DNA from 4 places in the Streptomyces sp. KL2 genome. Region 1 is predicted to be linked to each of the others. Evidence: riboswitches for the same ligand, from Rfam matches in the RefSeq annotation. Region 1 holds a riboswitch; each other region holds the start of a gene.
The links. A riboswitch is a leader RNA that binds a small molecule or an ion and turns the genes downstream of it on or off. The one in region 1 is predicted to bind cobalamin.
Positions count from the first base shown of each region.

Region 2: another riboswitch for cobalamin. It lies ahead of QPK52_RS05830 (energy-coupling factor ABC transporter permease); the one in region 1 lies ahead of QPK52_RS08275 (ribonucleoside-diphosphate reductase subunit alpha).
Region 3: another riboswitch for cobalamin. It lies ahead of QPK52_RS21350 (cobalamin biosynthesis protein); the one in region 1 lies ahead of QPK52_RS08275 (ribonucleoside-diphosphate reductase subunit alpha).
Region 4: another riboswitch for cobalamin. It lies ahead of QPK52_RS26430 (FecCD family ABC transporter permease); the one in region 1 lies ahead of QPK52_RS08275 (ribonucleoside-diphosphate reductase subunit alpha).

Region 1 is NZ_CP127170.1:1,855,006-1,859,776, forward strand. Features, by position in the region: gene QPK52_RS08260 (extracellular solute-binding protein) at 1-535, opposite strand, end outside; gene QPK52_RS08265 (GntR family transcriptional regulator) at 894-1,688, shown strand; gene QPK52_RS08270 (DUF3311 domain-containing protein) at 1,830-2,138, shown strand; cobalamin riboswitch at 2,436-2,620, shown strand; gene QPK52_RS08275 (ribonucleoside-diphosphate reductase subunit alpha) at 2,741-4,771, shown strand, end outside.
Region 2 is NZ_CP127170.1:1,277,470-1,282,240, forward strand. Features, by position in the region: gene QPK52_RS05815 (flavin-containing monooxygenase) at 1-360, opposite strand, end outside; gene QPK52_RS05820 (SMP-30/gluconolactonase/LRE family protein) at 559-1,581, shown strand; gene QPK52_RS05825 (TetR/AcrR family transcriptional regulator) at 1,618-2,223, opposite strand; cobalamin riboswitch at 2,482-2,667, shown strand; gene QPK52_RS05830 (energy-coupling factor ABC transporter permease) at 2,697-3,407, shown strand; gene QPK52_RS05835 (energy-coupling factor ABC transporter substrate-binding protein) at 3,407-3,853, shown strand; gene cbiQ (cobalt ECF transporter T component CbiQ) at 3,859-4,608, shown strand; gene QPK52_RS05845 (energy-coupling factor ABC transporter ATP-binding protein) at 4,605-4,771, shown strand, end outside.
Region 3 is NZ_CP127170.1:4,760,315-4,765,085, reverse strand. Features, by position in the region: gene QPK52_RS21365 (class II aldolase/adducin family protein) at 1-272, opposite strand, end outside; gene QPK52_RS21360 (anion permease) at 499-1,734, shown strand; gene QPK52_RS21355 (hypothetical protein) at 1,758-1,973, shown strand; cobalamin riboswitch at 2,305-2,433, shown strand; partial or broken gene QPK52_RS21350 (cobalamin biosynthesis protein) at 2,570-3,615, shown strand; gene QPK52_RS21345 (cobyric acid synthase) at 3,612-4,771, shown strand, end outside.
Region 4 is NZ_CP127170.1:5,908,264-5,913,034, forward strand. Features, by position in the region: gene QPK52_RS26420 (histidine kinase) at 1-625, shown strand, start outside; gene QPK52_RS26425 (response regulator transcription factor) at 629-1,207, shown strand; cobalamin riboswitch at 1,245-1,395, shown strand; gene QPK52_RS26430 (FecCD family ABC transporter permease) at 1,497-2,600, shown strand; gene QPK52_RS26435 (ABC transporter ATP-binding protein) at 2,600-3,373, shown strand; gene QPK52_RS26440 (ABC transporter substrate-binding protein) at 3,413-4,435, shown strand.

The DNA of each region.
Region 1 (4,771 bases):
TCAGCTCGTCCTCGGTCTGCGGCAGTTCCTTGGTCCCCGCGCCCTTGTCGAACATCTCCTGGTTGAAGATCGCGACGCGCGCCCCGGCGTAGTAGGGGACGCAGTAGAGCTTGCCATCGAAGGAGCAGGTGTCCTTCAGGCCCTGGATCCAGGTGTCGGAGTTGTCGTACTGCTCCGGGTCGATCTCGGCGAGGGCCCCGTTGAGGATGTAGGTCATGGTCTCGGTGTTGCCGAGCTCGACCACGTCGGGGAACTTGTCACCGCCCAGCGCCGCGTCGAGCTTCTTGGCCTTGTCGCCCCACTGCTGGTACTGGACCTTGACCTTGACCTTCGGGTACTTCTTCTTGAACTGGGCGTTGACGTCCTTGACCAGTTCGGGCCAGGTGCTCTGGGCGTCGTTCATCAGCCAGACGGTGAGCGTCTCGTTCCGCTCCTTGGGATCCTTGGAGGAGTTGTCCTCGCCGCCCCCGCCGCAGGCGACGAGACCGGTCGTCATCGCCGCGGCGCCGATCGCCGCTACGAGCTTGCGCTTCACGTGCTTCTCCTTCGGGATGCCGGAAATCCCCCGCCCACCGCTCGGGATCTCCGCTCCCGCCGGATGGCCGCTTCTGCCGTACCTCGTGTGCGCGGCGGCGCGGGATGCGCCGGCGTGCGACGAGTACTGCCCGTGGGGCTGGGCCGGCCGTAGTGGTTTAGACCAGTGCCCGCAGCTTGGCCTAGACCTATATCGCTGTCAACGGTGTATAAAGCTCGCGGTCGCATCCGTTACCGGACCGACATCTGAGCCGGGACGCCCCCCGGGACGGCTGCCGTGCCACGATGTGATCCGCTACGTACGGAGGAAGCCGGTGACGGCACTGGAGAAGTCACGACACGAGTCGGGAAGGCGCGCGATGGAGAGCGACGGGGCCACGAACACCGCTGCCGGCGCGGGCGCCCGCTCCGCCGGGGGCGGCGCCGCCGGGCGCACCGCGCGCGTGCCCAAGTACTACCGGCTCAAGCGCCATCTGCTGGAGATGACCGAGACGATGCCCCCGGGCACCCCGGTCCCACCGGAGCGCACGCTCGCCGGCGAGTTCGACACCTCCCGCACCACAGTGCGCCAGGCGCTCCAGGAACTGGTGGTCGAGGGACGGCTGGAGCGCATCCAGGGCAAGGGCACCTTCGTGGCCAAGCCCAAGGTCGCCCAGGCGCTCCAACTCACCTCCTACACCGAGGACATGCGAGCCCAGGGCCTGGAGCCCACCTCCCAGTTGCTGGACATCGGCTACGTCACCGCCGACGACCGGCTCGCCGGGCTGCTGGACATCCCCTCGGGGGACCGCGTCCTGCGGATCGAGCGGTTGCGGCTGGCCAGCGGTGAGCCGATGGCCATCGAGACCACGCACCTGTCGCAGAAGCGCTTCCCGGCCCTGCGCCGCAGCCTGGTGAAGCACTCCTCCCTCTACACGGCCCTGGCCGAGGTGTACGACGTCCACCTCGCCGAGGCGGAGGAGACCATCGAGACCTCCCTGGCCACCCCGCGCGAGGCGGGCCTGCTGGGCACGGACGTCGGACTGCCGATGCTGATGCTCTCCCGGCACTCGCGCGACACCGAGGGCGAGCCGGTGGAGTGGGTGCGCTCGGTCTACCGCGGTGACCGCTACAAGTTCGTCGCCCGCCTCCAGCGCCCCGGCCGGGGGCGGTGAGCCGGGGGCCGGGAAGGCGGGGGCCGGGGAGGCGGGCCGCTCCTCCGCCCGGCCGGCATCCGCGGCACCGGTGACACGGGGCGGGCCGTCGGCCCGGATTCCCCGACGCGTCCACGGCGATCTCGAGGATGGAGCGCAGCGATGCCCGCACCACCGGAGAACTCCGGGCCCCTCCCGCTCGTCACACCGGCGCGCGTGGTGATCGGTCTCTGCCTGCTCGCTCCCTTCGTCGCGATGCTGTGGGTCGGCTCGTACGCCAGGACGGAGCCGACGCTCGCCGGGATGCCCTTCTTCTACTGGTACCAGATGCTCTGGGTGCCCGTCTGCGCCGTGCTGACGTCCGTGGCGTACGTACTGGTGCGGCGCGAGCGGGCGGCGCGGCGCGGTGCGGAACGCGGGGAGGGGCGGGGGCGCCCGGGGACCGGGAAGGGCGAAGACCGCCACCGGTGAGAAGCCGTTGCGCCACCGTCCGCGGGGCCCCTGCCCCGCCGTGCTGCGCGACGCCCGGCACCGGGCCGGGCACACCGAGCCGCTGGTGGCCGCGGGACCCGTCGGCTCCGGCGCGGACGAGGGCGCCGACGGCGGGGGGCTGGGCACCGTCACCTTCGCGGTGCACGGCGGCGAGTGCGCGGAGATCCCCGCCGGAGAGGGCGGAGCGGAGCACCGTCGCCGCCCTCCCCGGCCCGCAAGGGGCCCCCGCGGACCGTCAGCGGATTCCCCGCGTCCATCACCCGGACACCCCTCAACACAACATGTAGGGGTGCTGGACCGAAGCGGCACAAGATGTATGCTCATCTCGCTGTCGCCGCAGGGGAATCCGGTGTGAGTCCGGAGCTGTCCCGCAACGGTGTGCGACGGGGCGCCCCCATGTCGTCCGCACGGGCCGCGGCCCGCCGCGAGTCCGATCACCTGCCGACGGTGTTCAGTCACGTCCGGGTCTCGTGGGTTGGGCCGGCGGACGCGTGCGGTGCGCCCCCTTACGGCCGGGTGCGCCCGTAAGCGCCTGTCGCACCCGCCCCCGGGGCCGCCGGCCCACGAGGGAGAGCACCGAAGTGACCATCTCATCAGCGGAGCCCGTCACGGCCCCCGCGGCGGGGGACGACCACCCCGGCACCGCGCTGCTGCGCACCCTGACCGAACTCGCCGCCGACCTGCCCGCCACCGACCCCGGCCGGGTCGCCGCCGCCGCGCTGCGCGGGCGCCACCCCGGCGCGGACGAGGCCCGGTTGCGGTCCCTGGCGGCCGAGGCCGCGGCCGGCCTCATCGCCGAGGAGCCCGAGTACTCGCGGCTCGCGGCGCGGCTGCTCGCCCAGGCGATCCGCCGGGAGGCGGCCGGCCAGGGGGCGGTGTCGTTCCCGGCGTCGGTCGCTGCCGGCCACCGCCTGGGACTGATCTCCGACCGCACGGCCGCGTTCGTCGCCGGGCACGCGGAGCGGCTCGACGCGCTGGCCGAGGAGGCCGTCGCCGGAGGAGCCGACGACCGCTTCGGCTACTTCGGACTGCGTACGCTCCACTCCCGCTACCTGCTGCGCCACCCGGCGACCCGCGATGTGATCGAGACGCCCCAGCACTTCCTGCTGCGCGTGGCCTGCGGACTGGCCGACGGGTCCTCCGGGCGCGCGCTGGAGGAGGTGGCCGAGCTGTACCGGCTCACCAGCACCCTCTCCTACCTCCCCTCCTCCCCCACCCTGTTCAACTCCGGCACCCGGCACCCCCAGATGTCGTCCTGCTACCTGCTGGACTCCCCCCGGGACGAGCTGGACTCGCTCTACGAGCGGTACCACCAGGTCGCGCGCCTGTCGAAGCACGCCGGCGGCATCGGGCTGTCCTTCTCGCGGATCCGTTCACGGGGGTCGCTCATCCGCGGCACCAACGGCCACTCCGGCGGCATCGTGCCGTTCCTCAAGACCCTGGACGCCTCGGTCGCGGCCGTCAACCAGGGCGGCCGGCGCAAGGGCGCGGCCTGCGTCTACCTGGAGACCTGGCACGCGGACATCGAGGAGTTCCTCGAACTGCGCGACAACACCGGCGAGGACGCCCGCCGCACCCACAACCTCAACATCGCCCACTGGATCCCGGACGAGTTCATGCGCCGGGTCGAGGCGGACGCCGACTGGTCGCTGTTCTCCCCCTCCGACGTCCCCGAGCTGGTCGACCTGTGGGGCGAGGAGTTCGACGCCGCCTACCGCCGCGCGGAGACGGCCGGACTGGCGGTGAGGACGCTCCCGGCCCGCACCGTCTACGCCCGGATGATGCGCACCCTCGCCCAGACCGGCAACGGCTGGATGACGTTCAAGGACACCTCCAACCGCACGGCCAACCAGACCGCCGAGCCGGGCAACGTCGTCCACTCCTCCAACCTCTGCACCGAGATCCTGGAGGTCACCGACGACGGCGAGACGGCCGTGTGCAACCTGGGTTCGGTCAACCTCGCGGCCCACCTGCGCACCGGCGCCGACGGGGAACCGCGCCCCGGCGAGGAGCTGGACTGGGAGCGGCTGGACGCCACCGTCCGCACCGCCGTGCTCTTCCTCGACCGCGTGGTGGACGTCAACCACTACCCCACCGGGCAGGCCGCCGCCTCCAACTCCCGCTGGCGCCCGGTGGGTCTGGGGCTGATGGGCCTGCAGGACGTCTTCTTCCGGCTGCGCCTGCCCTTCGACTCCCCCGGGGCGCGGCGGCTGTCCACCCGGATCTCCGAGCGGATCATGCTCGCCGCCTACGAGGCGTCCGCGGACCTCGCCGAGCGCCACGGCCCGCACCCGGCCTGGTCCGCGACCCGTGCCGCCCGCGGGGTGCTCCACCCCGACCACTATCCGGACGCGGAGATCACCTGGCCGGAGCGCTGGGCCGCGCTGCGGGAGCGGATCGCCGCCACGGGCCTGCGCAACTCCCTGCTGCTGGCCGTCGCCCCGACCGCGACCATCGCCTCGATCGCGGGCGTCCACGAGTGCGTCGAGCCCCAGGTCTCCAACCTCTTCAAGCGCGAGACGCTCAGCGGTGAGTTCCTCCAGGTGAACTCCCACCTGGTGGCGGACCTCAAGCGGCTGGGCCTGTGGGACGAGCGGACCCGCGAGGCGCTG
Region 2 (4,771 bases), 580 kb from region 1:
GTACACGTGGGACTCGATGTCGCAGTGGACGCCCGGGTACCGGTTCCAGTACCAGGTGCCTCCGAAGTCGCCGCCCTTCTCCACGATCCGGATGCGCTCCACGCCCTGCCGGCGCAGCCGCGCCCCGGCGAGGATGCCGCCGAATCCGCCGCCGACGACGGCGACGTCCACGGTGTCGCGCAGCGGTTCGCGCTCGGGGGCCTGCCCCGCGTACGGGTCGGCGGCGTAGTAGCCGAACTCCGCTTCGGCGCCGCGGTACTGCCGCGCCCCGTCGGGCCGCACACGCCGCTCGCGCTCGAGGCGGTAGCGCTCTCTCAGTTCGGCGAGCTCCTCGGGGGACGGCGCCTGCGAAGTCGTCATGCGGGGGAAACCTCGATCCTGTGGGTCCGCTGCGGCCGGCCGCCCTGTACGCACAAATCCGTTCAGGGGAAAGGGAGTTGGCCAGCCCTTCGTTACCGTACCCTCTACCGGACAGTGGTGTCCGGTTGGATGGCGGGGGCGCTGCGGCACCCGTGCACGGCGGACAGCTCACAGCGGACAGGAAGAGTGGTCTCCCCCATGCAACGACTCCCGATCCGGTCTCTCGCCGGGCTCGCCGCGATCGGCGTGCTCGCCCTCACCGGCTGCGGCACGGGCACGGTCGCCTCCGCCGACGGCCCGGCGGCCACCGGCGCGGGCCGCACCATCCCCGCCCAGGAGGTCATGCGGCTGACGCAGGTGCACGAGGAGACCGGGATGACCCTGCTGGAGGGGCCGGTTCTCGACGAGGACGGCAACCTGTTCGTCGTCGACGTCACCGCACCCGAGGGCAAGCCGAAGGTGATGCGCGTCGACATCGGGAACAAGACCTCGCGGAAGGTCCACACCGACGGGCGCGGCGCCTACACCTCGGCGCAGTTCAGCCCGTACGACGGACGGCTCTACCTCACCGACTTCGCCCACGGCGAGATCGTGAGCCTCGCCCCGGACGGAGGCGACCCGCGGACCTTCTTCTCCCGCAAGGTCGCCGGAGCGCGGATGAACCCCGACGACATCGCCTTCGACGAAGAGGGCAACCTGTACGTCAGCGACTCGCGCGGCCTGACCGAGGGCCGGGAACTGGGCCGCGTGGTGCGGATCGACCGCGACGGGAAGAAGGCCGCCGTCCTGGCCGACAAGCTGGCCGCGACGAACGGGATCTCGTTCGACGAGGACCACCGCGGGCTGTGGATCAGCGAGCTGACCCGGAACCGGATCTCCTACCTCCTCCTCGACCGGGAGGGCGGCGTGGCCTCACGGCACACCGCCATCCGCTACGACGGCGGCGTCGCGCAGACCGACTCGATCGCCGTGGACGCGGACGGCAACCTCTACCAGGGACTGCACGGCCGACCCGCGATGGCGGTGTTCGACCGGTACGGCGAGCACCTGGCGACCGTCGAGGTACCCGCCGGCGCCGCCGAGGGCCTGGAGTCGGCGACGAACGTGGCGATCACGCCGGGCGGGACCACGGCGTGCATGACCGTCAGCGGGCCCTCCGGCGGCTACCTGTACACCTTCGAGGCGCTTGCGGAGGGCATCCGGCAGTCGAACGGCGGCTGATGCCGCGCCCGCCCCGCCGTGCCCGTCCCGCCGCGCTCACTCCTCGAAGGGCCGCACCGGCCCCACCTCGACGCCGAGCAGCCGCCAGGCCTTGAGGGCCCGGCGCTCCCGCTCCTGCCGGGTTGGTCCGGTGGCGGCGCCGGAGACCATGGCGACGGCGAGCATGACGTCGTCCGCCGCGGCCGGCCGGCGAGCGTCCGGCGGACGGCCGCCGGGCAGATGCCGCAGCAGGGCGCGCTCGACCCGGCCGGCCAGGGCCAGGGCGTGCGCGCGGACGTCGGGGCGGACGCTCGCCTCGTCGGCGCGCAGGAAGGCGATGAAGGCCGCCGACTCCGTCAGGTGCCAGGTCAGCACACCGAGGACGTCCTCGAAGCCGGCGTCCTCGGCCGTGGCGGCCTGCTCGATCTGCCGCACGTTCTCCTCCAGGACCACCGCGACCACGGCGGCCCGGTCGGGGAAATGCCGGTACAGACTGCCCTGTCCGACCCCGGCCCGGCGCGCGATCGCGGAGAGCGGTGCGTCCAGGCCGTGCTCCGCGTAGATCTCCCGGGCGGCGGCGACGAGGGCGGCCCGGTTGCGGGCGGCGGACCGCGGCCCGTGGTTCACGGGCCGCCGTTCCTCCTGCGCGGCTTGCTGCGTCACCCCGGCAGGGTAGCCCGCGGGCGAGTCGGGCGCTCCCCGCGCGGTACGGGCCCCCTCCCGTCCCGCCGTGTCGATCACGTCACGCCGCCGGCGAAGCAGCGGGCCGCCTCCGCGTGGACGCCCCGCCCGGGGAACACCCGGTGTGCGGCCCGTCACCGGCCGGCCGTGCGGAGGAAGGGGCCCGCGGGGGACCCACGCGGAGCCCGTGTGGGGCTCATGTGCGGAAAAGGCCTGCTTGCCAATGCTTCCGCCCGCGCACTACTGTCGCCACGCCTTGGTGAACGGGAAATCCGGTGCGATACCGGTGCGGCCCTCGCCACTGTGATCGGGAAGTCCGGCTCCAGCCCTCGCGGGCGGCCACTGGGTCCTCCGGGACCCGGGAAGGCGGAGCCCGGGCGGTGTCACCCGTCAGCCAGGAGACCGGCCAAGGCGCGTCAACCATCCACGAGGTGCTGGAGAGGGTCTGTCCGGTCATGCACATAGCCGAGGGCTTCCTGCCCCCCGCGCACGCGGTCGCCTGGGGCGTCGCGGCCGCGCCGTTCATCGTCCACGGAGTCCGCAGTCTCACCCGTGAGGTCAGGGAGCACCCCGAGAGCACTCTGCTCCTGGGCGCCTCCGGTGCCTTCACGTTCGTCCTGTCGGCCCTGAAACTGCCCTCGGTGACCGGGAGTTGCTCGCACCCCACCGGCACGGGGCTGGGCGCCATCCTGTTCCGGCCGCCGATGATGGCGGTGCTGGGCACCATCACGCTCCTCTTCCAGGCACTGCTGCTCGCGCACGGCGGCCTGACCACGCTGGGCGCCAACGCCTTCTCGATGGCGATCGTCGGCCCCTGGACCGGATACGCCCTCTACAGGCTGCTGCGGCGATACGGCGCGCCGCTGATGGCGGCCGTCTTCTTCGGCGCCTTCGCCGCCGACCTGTCCACCTACTGCGTCACCAGCGCGCAGCTCGCGCTGGCCTTCCCCGATCCGGTCAGCGGGTTCTGGGGCGCGCTCGGCAAGTTCGGCTCCATCTTCGCCCTCACCCAGATCCCCCTCGCGGTGAGCGAGGGGCTCCTGACGGTGTTCGTGATGCGGCTGCTGGTGCAGTCCAGCCGGGGCGAACTGGTCCGGCTGGGCGTGCTCCTGCCCGGCAGAAGGGCCGGGACCGGGAAGACGGCCGACAGCGAGGCGGTGGCGTGATGAAGAGGAACACCGCGGTCAACACCCTGCTGCTGCTCGCCGTGGCCGCGCTCGCGGTCCTGCCCCTGGCCCTCGGTCTCGGAGACCACAAGGAGGAGCCGTTCGCCGGTGCGGACGCCGAGGCGGAGACGGCGATCACCGAGATCGAGCCGGACTACGAGCCGTGGTTCGCGCCGCTGTACGAGCCGCCGTCCGGTGAGGTGGAGTCGGCGCTGTTCGCCCTGCAGGCCGCGCTCGGCACGGGCGTTCTCGCCTACTACTTCGGCCTGCGCCACGGGCGCCGCCAGGGCGAGCGGCGCGCCACGGCGGCACAGCCGGACGCACAACCGGGAGCGCACCCGGGAGCGCACCCGGGAGCACGGCCCGGAACGCGGCCGGCAGCCCGGCCGGGGGAAGCCGGGAGCGCCGCGGACGCCACCGGGGACCTCGAGACCCGGGAGGCCTGAGCCCCGTGCTGCCGATCGACGCGGCGGCGCACAGCAGTCGCTGGCGCCGCCGCCACCCCGCGGACAAGGCCGTGCTCGGTTTCGGCCTCACCGCGCTGGCGCTCTGCCTGCCGCCCTGGCCGGGCGCGGCCCTGGTGGCCCTCACCGCGCTCGCCGTGCTGCTGGGCCCGGCGGGCGTGCCCGGCCGCAGGCTGTGGCGCGCCTGCCGGGTGCCACTGGGCTTCTGCGTGACCGGCGCGGCCACGCTGCTGTTCCAGGTCGCCGGCCCGGAGGGCTTCCTGTCCCTGGCCGACGACGGCCCGGCCCGCGCCGGGGAGGTGCTGCTGCGCACCTCGGCGGCCTCCCTGGGCGTGCTGCTGTTCGCCTTCACCACCCCGATGTCCGACCTGCTCCCCCGGCTGGTGCGGGCGGGCGTACCCGCGCCGGTCGTGGACGTCGCCCTGGTGACGTACCGGATGAGCTTCCTGCTGCTGGATTCGGTGCGCCGCGTACGCGAGGCACAGGCCGCCCGGCTCGGGCACACCACCCGGGCCGCGGCCTGGCGCTCCCTGGCCTCCCTCGGCGCCACCGCGTTCGTCCGCGCCTTCGGCCGGGCCGCCCGGCTCCAGGACGGACTCGCCGGACGGGGCTACGACGGCGCCCTGCGGGTGCTGGTGCCCGAGGCCGGCGTCTCGGCGCGCTTCACCTGCGGCAGCGTCGCGCTCCTCGGCTCCGTGACCGCCCTCACCTTCGTTCTGGAAGGGCCGCTGACATGAGCGAGCCGGCACTCGTCGCCCTGCGGGACGTGTCCTTCTCCTACGAGGACGGGCCGCTCGTGCTCAGCGGCCTGGACTTCGAGGTGCGCGAGGGGCGCGCGCTCGCCCTGCTGGGCCGCAACGGCAGCGGCAAGACCACGCTGATGCGGCTGCTGAGCGGCGG
Region 3 (4,771 bases), 2.9 Mb from region 1:
GCCGCGGCGCCGGTGGAGCGGTACACCGCCAGGTGCATCGGCAGCTCGCTGGTGGGCACGAGGTCGCCGGCCGTCCGCCGCCCCTCCAGGTCCACGGCGCACAGTTCGTCCGGACCGAGGCGGTCGTACGCGATGCCGCTGGGGGTGACCAGGACGGTGTCGCCGACCCGCACCGAGACGTTGCCCGAAGTGCCCACGACCAGGCCGTCGGCCACCGTCCGGCGGGCCGTGGCCACCAGTTGCCTCCAGGCGTCCGCCCAGGCCGACCGCATCCGCGCCACCTCCGGCGGAGCACTCTAGCGGCGGGCGAGCGGCGGGGCGCCCTCATGCGCCGGGGGCGTACGGGAGCGTACGGGGGCGAACCCGCTCGCAGCACCGTGCGATCCTGCGCACACAGGTGGCACGAGACACCATGGCGCCGTTCCCAGTTCACCTTGCGTTCACCCGGCATCCTTACGTTCACCGAGTACCTGCCCCATCGACCGATTGCCTGGGTGAATGGAAAACATCACGCTTCTCATCGGGATCGTGATCGTCACGGCCTTGGTGTTCGACTTCACCAACGGTTTCCACGACACGGCCAACGCCATGGCCACCACCATTTCCACCGGGGCACTCAAGCCCAAGACGGCGGTGGCGATGTCGGCGGTCCTCAACCTCGTCGGCGCCTTCATCTCGGTCGAGGTCGCCGCGACGATCTCCAAAGGCCTCATCAACGAGGACTCCGGCATCGAACCCGCGGTGATCTTCGCAGGGCTGGTCGGCGCGATCATCTGGAACCTGCTGACCTGGCTGGCCGGACTCCCCTCCAGCTCCTCCCACGCCCTGATGGGCGGTCTCCTCGGCGCGACGATCGCCGCCGTCGGCATCGGCGCCGTCTCCGTCAGCGCCGTCTTCATGAAGGTGCTGATCCCGGCCCTCGTCGCGCCCCTGGTCGCCGGTATCGCGGCCATGCTCGCGACCAGGCTGACCTACCGGATCAGCCGCAACGCCGAGGAAGGGCAGGTCGCCAAGGGCTACCGCGCCGGGCAGATCGCCTCGGCCGGTCTGGTCTCCCTGGCCCACGGCACCAACGACGCGCAGAAGACGATGGGCGTCATCACCCTCGCGCTGATCTCCGGAGGCGTGCTCGGCGCCGACGCCGACCCGCCGCTGTGGGTCATCGCCTCGGCCGGCATCGCCATCGCGCTGGGCACCTACCTGGGCGGCTGGCGGATCATCCGCACCATGGGCAAGGGCCTGACCGACATCCGCCCGGCGCAGGGCTTCGCCGCCCAGACCAGCTCGGCCGTCACCATCCTGGCCTCCTCCCACCTGGGCTTCGCGCTCTCCACCACGCAGGTCTGCTCCGGCTCGATCATGGGCTGCGGCCTGGGCCGCAAGGGCGGCGTGGTCCGCTGGAGCACCGCCGGCCGCATGGTCGCCGCCTGGGGTCTGACCCTTCCGGCCGCCGGCCTGATCGCCGCGGGTGCCGCGCTGCTGGCCATCCAGGGCGACTGGGGGGTCACCGTGGTCGCGGTCGCCTCCGTCGCCGCCATCGCCGCCATCTGGTTCGCCTCCCGCCGGGAGCCGGTCGACCACACCAACGTCAACGACGTCGAGCCGGTCGAGGCGGAGGACGCGGGCGTGGTCACGGCCGCGGTGCAGGCCGTCGCCCCGCCGCCCACCACCGCCATGGAGGAGGCCGGGAAGGTCTCCGACACCCCGGCGAAGACCACCGTCTCCGCTCCCTGAGCCCCGCGAAGGAAAGAAGCACCATGGACATCGACTGGGCAGCCCTCGGCCAGGTCTTCGGCGTCAGCCTCGTGATGACGGTCGGCCTGGTGGGCGTGTTCACCCTCGGCATCGTCGGTCTGGGCACCAGCGAAAAGGCGCGGGGCGGCTCCGCCGTCCTGGCCCGCGTCGGCGCCTACGCCAGCTACGCCCTGTGCGCGGCCGCGGTGGCGTACGGCATCTACATCATCGCGGCCTGAGCAGGCCCCTCGGCCTGCCCGGACCCGAGGGGCCCGTGCGGCCCCTCGGGCACCGGTACGCCTCCACCGGCGCCCGGCGGACATCCGCCGGGCGCCTCCCTGTTTCCCGGCGTCCTCCCGGTACCCTGCCGGTGTCTTCCTGCGTCCTCCCGGCGTCCCGGCGTCCCCCCGGCACGCCCTCCGCCCTTCCGGCCTCCCCCGGGGCGCGAGCGCCCCGGCGTGCGCCGTTGAGCGCCGTGTGCGCTTCCGCACAGTGCGCCGTCGCAGGTCACGGGTGAGTTGACGCGCCTTCCCGGCCGTGGTGGACTTCCCGTTGCCAAACGGCGGCAGGAGAGGAAGCCGGTGCGAATCCGGCGCGGTCCCGCCACTGTCACCGGGGAGCGCTCCCCCACCCAGCGTCACGGCCCGCACATCGGGCTGGAAGGCCGGGGGACGCGCCGATCCGGGAGCCAGGAGACTCTCACCGCCGGTCACGTCGAGCCAGGGCGAGGACCCTGAGTGAGGACATACCGCCATGCCCGGCACCCTGCCTGCCGCACCGCCTCCACCCCGCCGTGCCACCCGTCCCGCACGAGGTGTGACGGCCGGCTGACGCGATGCGTGCCGACCACGCCCTCCCCCCGGCCATCGCTCCAGCGGACACCGACCTCCCCGCGGCCCCGGGCCTCCCGGTCGCGGGCTACGCGTGCGGGGCGGTCCTGGGATCTCTGCTCGACCTGATCGCGGGCGATCCGCGCCGCGCGCACCCCGTCGCCGCCTTCGGACGCGCGGCCGCGGCCGCCGAGCGGCTGCTGTGGCGCGACCACCGCGGCGCCGGCGCGCTGTACACCGCCGTGTGCGCGGGCGGCGCGGCGGCCGCCGCGGCGGCGCTGGAACGCGCCGTACGCCGCTCCCCGCCACCCGTACCGCCCTGACGGCCGCCGCCGTCTGGGCGGTGGTCGGCGGTACGACGCTGGCGCGCGAGGCCCGCGCGATCGCCGCCGCGCTGGAGGCGGGCGACCTGGAGGCGGCCCGCGCCCGGCTGCCGCACCTGTGCGGGCGCGACCCGCAGGCGCTGGACGCCGACGGCATCGCCCGGGCGGTGGTGGAGTCGGTGGCCGAGAACACCTCCGACGCCGTGGTGGGCGCGCTGGTGTGGGGCGCCGCCGCCGGTGTGCCGGGGCTGGCGGGTTTCCGGGCCGTCAACACCCTGGACGCGATGGTCGGCCACCGCTCGCCGCGCCATCTGCGCTTCGGCTGGGCCTCGGCGCGGCTGGACGACGCGGCGGGGTGGCCCGGCGCCCGGCTGACCGCCCTGCTGGCCGCGCTCGCCGGTCCCGATCCGCGCGGCGCGCTGCGCGCCTGGCGCGCGAACGCCCGCCGCCACCCCAGTCCGAACGCCGGTGTGGTCGAGGCGGCGTTCGCGGGGGCGCTGGGCGTACGGCTGGGCGGGACGCTGTCGTACGGCGGGCGCGTCGAGCACCGGCCGGTCCTGGGCGCCGGCGGCCGCCCGGTGCGGGTGGAGGACATCGAGCGCGCGGTGCGGCTCTCGCGCCGGGTGTGCGCGCTGGCGCTGGCGGTGTGCGGCGCCGCCGGGACGCTGCGGGAGGCCCGTGCCGTACGGCGGGGCGGGCCGCGAAGGGCATCGGAGGGAGGACTGTGACGGGCGGCGGACTGCTGATCGCGGGAACGACCTCGGACGCGGGCAAGAGCGTGGTCACGGCGGGCGTCTGCCGCTGGCTGGCCCGCAAGGGCGTGAAGGTGGCGCCGTTCAAGGCGCAGAACATGTCCCTTAACTCCTTCGTGACACGCGAGGGCGCCGAGATCGGCCGTGCCCAGGCCATGCAGGCCGCGGCGGCCGGTGTGGAGCCGAGCGCGCTGATGAACCCCGTGCTGCTCAAACCGGGCGGCGACCGCTCCAGCCAGGTGGTGCTGCTGGGGAAGCCGGTGGGCGAGATGAGCGCGCGCGGCTACTTCGGGCATCCCGGGCCGCGGCAGCCGGACGGTCGGCCGTCCCCGGCAGGACCCGCCGCGGGGGCGCGGTACGCGGGGCGGCGGGAGGACCTGCTGGAGACGGTCGCCGACTGCCTGGCCGAGCTGCGCCGCACCCATGACGCGGTGATCTGCGAGGGCGCCGGCAGTCCGGCCGAGATCAACCTGCGGCGCACCGACATCGTCAACATGGGCCTGGCGCGCGCCGCCCGGCTTCCGGTCGTGGTGGTCGGCGACATCGACCGCGGCGGCGTCTTCGCCTCCCTCTTCGGGACCACCGCCCTGCTGGCGCCCGAGGACCAGGCGCTGGTGGCGGGCTACCTGGTCAACAAGTTCCGCGGTGATGTCACCCTCCTCGAACCCGGTCTGGAGATGCTGCGCGGCCTGACCGGCCGGCCGGTGCTGGGCGTCCTGCCCTACGCGCACGGGCTGGGCATCGACGAGGAGGACGGGCTGCGGCTGTCGCTGCGCGGCGGGGTGCGCGAGTCGGCCGTCGCGCCGCCGCACGGCCGCGACGTGCTGCGGATCGCGGTGGTGCCCGTGCCGCTGATGTCGAACTTCACGGACGTGGACGCACTGGCGGCCGAGCCGGGCGTGGTGGTGCGGTTCACCGACCGCCCCGAGGAGCTGGCCGACGCCGACCTGGCGATCGTGCCGGGCACCCGCGGCACCGTGCGGGCGCTGGCCTGGCTGCGCGAGCGCGGCCTGGCCGGCGCGCTGGCCCGGCGGGCGGCCGAGGGCCGCCCGGTACTGGGGATCTGCGGCGGCTTCCAGCTCCTGGGGGAACGGATCGAGGACGAGGTGGAGTCGCGCGCCGGGACGGTCGA
Region 4 (4,771 bases), 4.1 Mb from region 1:
CACCAGCGCCGCCCGCGCCCTGTCCGCCCAGGAAGCCGAGCGCCGCCGCATCGCCCAGGAACTCCATGACGAGATCGGCCAGACCCTCACCGCCGTCCTGCTCGAACTCAAACGTGTCGCCGACCACGCTCCGCCGCCCGTCGGTGAGGAGATCCGCCAGGTCCAGGAGACCACCCGCGCCAGTCTGGAGGAGATCCGCCGCATCGCCCGCCGACTGCGTCCCGGTGTCCTGGAGGAACTCGGCCTGACCAGCGCCCTCAAGGCCCTCGCCGGCGAGTTCTCCACCCCCGGCCTCACCGTGCGCGCCCATATCGACGCGCACCTGCCGCCGCTGGACCACAACACCGAACTCGTCCTCTACCGCGTCGCCCAGGAAAGCCTCACCAACGCCGCCCGCCACGCAGGCGCCACCCGCGTCGACCTCGACCTGCACCGCACATCCGCCGGTGTGCGGCTGCGCGTCCGCGACGACGGCCACGGCACCGGTGGAGCAGCCGAGGGCGCCGGTATCCGCGGCATGCGCGAACGCGCCCTGCTCATCGGCGCCGACCTCACCCTCGCCCCCGGCCCTGACGGCGGCACCGAGGTGCGTCTGGCCATCCCCACCCACTCCGGGAGGCCGTGACTCATGTCCGAGGCGGCCACCACCCGCATCCTCCTGGCCGACGACCGCACTCTGGTCCGCCGCGGCGTCCGCCTCATCCTCGACGGCGAGGCGGACCTGACCGTCGTCGCCGAAGCAGGCGACGGAGCCGAAGCCGTCGAACAGGCCCGCGCCCAGCAGCCCGACCTGGCCGTCCTGGACATCGCCATGCGCGACGAGCCCTTTCTCCACCCCGGAGCGGTCACCGCCCTCATCCGCCACTACCTCGACCACACCCGCGACGGCATCACCGCCCCCGAGCGGCTCGTCACCGCCCCCGAGCGGCTCGTCACCGACCGCGAGGAGGAGATCCTCGAGCTCGTCGCCGAAGGCCGCACCTCACAGCAGACAGCGCATGACAGCGCATCCTGGGATCAAACAGGAGGAGTGCGGGCGAGACAGCGGCCTCGCGCTCTCCCCGGCACCATCAGCCTCCTCGAGGTCACCAGCGCCACCGAAGCCGGTCCGCATACCGGAAAAGACCATCATGGACATGGAGAGATCTCCCTCACCGGTGAGCGCGCCGTCCACATCCTGGCCCTGCGCGCGGCCGACGCCCGCTGAGTGCGATCCCACCGCGGTGGCGCGAACCCGTGTCCCGTTCAAGGGGAGGAAGCGTGGTGGCACGCGCTAAGCTGCAAGCGCCCCGCGGGGGAAGTCCGGTCGAAGTCCGGCGCTGACCCGCAACGGTAGGCGGAGTCCTGTACAGGGTTCCGTAAGCCCGATTACCCGCGGTGGTGAAGCTCCTGTCGATCGCCGTGGACTGCGAGAGGGCGCTGCGCAGGGCGCCCGGCGCCCGGAGCCGCTCCTTTGATCACGTAGGTGCACGGCCCGAGGCGAAAGCGATCCGCCTGTGGCCACGCTCCGCGACCACGTACCCGCCGTACCGCACCGCACCACGAGCGGCGGGCCTCCACCACCCCGGCGCGTCTCGTTGCCCCTGCTCGTGACCGGCCTGTGCCTCGCACTCCCCGTCTCCTTGGTCTGCGGGGCGGGCATCGGAGCGTCGGGGCTCTCGTGGAGCGAGGCGCTGCACTGCCTCCGGGCGGGGCTGACCGGTGGGTCCATCGCTCCGGACGAGCTCTCCTCCTACACCATCGTGTGGGAACTGCGCTTCCCGCGCGCCGTGCTGGCCGCGGTCGTCGGCGCCGGCCTGGCATCCGTGGGCGTAGCCGTCCAGGCCATGGTCCGCAACGCGCTCGCCGACCCGTTCGTCCTCGGCATCTCCTCCGGCGCGGGCGTGGGAGCCAACGCCGTGCTCATCTTCGGCGCCTTCGGCGCCCTGGGTATCTGGGCGCTGTCCACGGCGGCCTTCCTCTCCGCGCTCGCCGCCATGGCCCTGGTGTACGCGATCGCCCGGACCCCGCGCGGACTGACACCGCTCCGGCTCGTGCTCACCGGTACCGCGATGTACTACGGCTTCTCGGCCGTGACCACGTTCATGGTGTTCGCCGCCGAACACGGCGAGGCGGCCCGGTCCGCGATGATGTGGCTGCTCGGCAGCCTGGGCGGCGCGAGCTGGTCCTCCGTACCGATCGCCGCGGGCGCGGTCCTCGGCGGCCTCGTCCACCTCGGCTTCTCGGCCCGGCGCCTGAACGCCCTGGCGATGGGCGACGAGACCGCCGCCGCGCTGGGGGTGGATCCTGGGCGGCTGCGCAGGGAACTCTTCCTGACGACCGCCGCCGTCACCGGCGCGGTGGTCGCGGTCAGCGGGGCGATCGGCTTCGTGGGCCTGATGGTTCCGCACGCCGCCCGGATGCTGGTCGGCGCGGACCACCGCCGACTGCTGGCCGTCGCGCCCCTGGCCGGCGCCGTGCTGCTGGTCTGGGTGGACATCCTGTCGCGCGTGGTGCTCGCCCCGGCCGAACTGCCGCTGGGCGTACTGACGGCTGTGATCGGCGTGCCCTGCTTCGTGATGCTCATGCGCCGCCGTACCTACACCTTCGGAGGTGTGTGATGCGGGTCGACATCGACGCGGTCACCGTGGAGATCTCCGGCGCGCGTGTGGTGGAGGACATCTCACTGCGGGCGGGCAGTGGCCAGGTGGTGGGGCTCGTCGGGCCCAACGGCAGCGGCAAGTCGACCCTGCTGCGATGCGTCTACCGGGCCCTGCGTCCCACGGCCGGTGCGGTACGCCTCGGCGGCGACGACCTGCTGGCCATGAGCCCGCGCGACAGCGCACGCCGGCTCGCCGCCCTTCCCCAGGAGGCGGTCGCGGAGTTCGACTTCACCGTGGCCGAGGTCGTGGCCATGGGCAGGCTGCCGCACCAGGGGGCGGTGGCCCGGGAGACCGAGGAGGATCGGCGCACGTGTGCCGCCGCGCTGGAAGGGGTCGGCGCCGGCCATCTGGCCGGCCGCGGCTTCCTCACGCTCTCCGGCGGTGAGAAGCAACGGGTCCTGATCGCCCGCGCACTCGCCCAGCAGCCACAGGTCCTGGTGCTGGACGAGCCCACCAACCATCTGGACATCGCCCAGCAGCTGGAGGTCCTGTCCCTGGTGCGGGCCAGCGGGCTGACCGTGCTCACCGCGCTGCACGACCTCAACCTCGCCGCGCTCCACTGCGACGTCCTGCACGTCATCGACGGCGGGCGGATCGTCGCTTCCGGCGCCCCCCACGACGTTCTCACGCCCGCCCTGCTGGCCGATGTCTTCGGTGTCCGGGCGCACCGCGTCCCCCACCCGGAGACAGGCGCGGTTCAGTTGATCTTCGACCGCCTCTCCACCCAGTAGTCCACCTCCCGGTCCGCTCTCCAAGGAGTCACCGCCGTCATGCCGAACCTCGCACGTCCCGCCGCCCTCGCCCTCGTCCTGACCCTCGCCGTCACCGGCTGCGGGGCCGACGTCTCCTCGGAGCAGGGGAGAGGAGACGACGCCCGGGCACTCGGCGACCACTATCCGGTCACGGTCGAGAACTGCGGCGAGAAGAGGACCTTCGAGCGGGCTCCGCAGCGCGTGGTCACCAACGATGTGGGCATCACCGAGATCATGTTCGCCCTCGGCCTCGAGGACCACATGGCCGGATACGTCATGCCCGACGACAAGGGCGACCTCACCGCGGTGCCGTGGAAGGACGGCTACCGGAAGACCGAGTGGCTCTCGAAGGAACGGATCAACAAGGAACTGGTCCTGGACGCCCGCGCCGATCTGGTCTTCGCGGGCTGGAACTACGGCTTCAACGAGGGCGAGGGCTTCACACCCGCCGTGCTGCAACGCCTGGGCATCGACTCGTACCTGCTCAGCGAGTCGTGCCGCAACGGACGGGGCAAGGCCCGCGGCGTGATGCCCCCGCTCGACGCGCTGTACACGGACCTGCGGAACCTGGGCGAGGTGTTCGACGTCGAGGACAGGGCCGAAGCACTCATCACCGAGTTCCGCGAGCAGGTGGCCGAAGCGCAGGCGAAGGCTTTGAAGGGTGCCGACCGGCCACGGGTGTTCCTCTACGACAGCGGTCAGGACAAGCCGTTCACGTCCGGCGCCTACGCCGGCCCCCACGACATCATCACCAAGGCCGGCGGCGACCACATCATGAAGGACCTGAAGGACAGCTGGACCACCGTGGGCTGGGAGACGGTCGTCGCCCGCGATCCCGAGGTCATCGTGATCAACGACTACGGGGACACCACCGCGGAACAGAAGCGCAAGTTCCTCACGTCCTACAAGCCGCTCGCGAACGTCTCCGCCATCAAGAACGACCGGATCGTCGTCCTCGACTACGTCGACCTCGTCGAGAGCCCGCGCAACCCCGCGGCCATCAGCTCACTCGCGGCGGACCTGAGGCGCCTCCGCCCCTGAACCTGGGATCACCTCGACCGGCTGTCCGGAGGTTCGGAAGAACCGCCTCCTCCACCGCCGCACAGGAGGGAGGCGAAGTCCGGAACTCCTGCCGCTTCTTCGGCGCCTGCGAGAACCGACCGCCTCTCCCGCCCGACTGCTGTGAGGAGGTGACATGGAAGACATGGCTGCCCGGATGTCCGGCGTCGTGTGTCGGCACGGCAGGGACGATGCCGTGTGCGACGCCGATCCCGGCGTCGCACACCTTGCCGGCCGGCCGGTGCACACTGTCCGGTGGGCAGCTCCAGCGCACGTACCTGGCGTGGGCGGCCGGCTGTGCGGCGGCCGGGGCAGGCA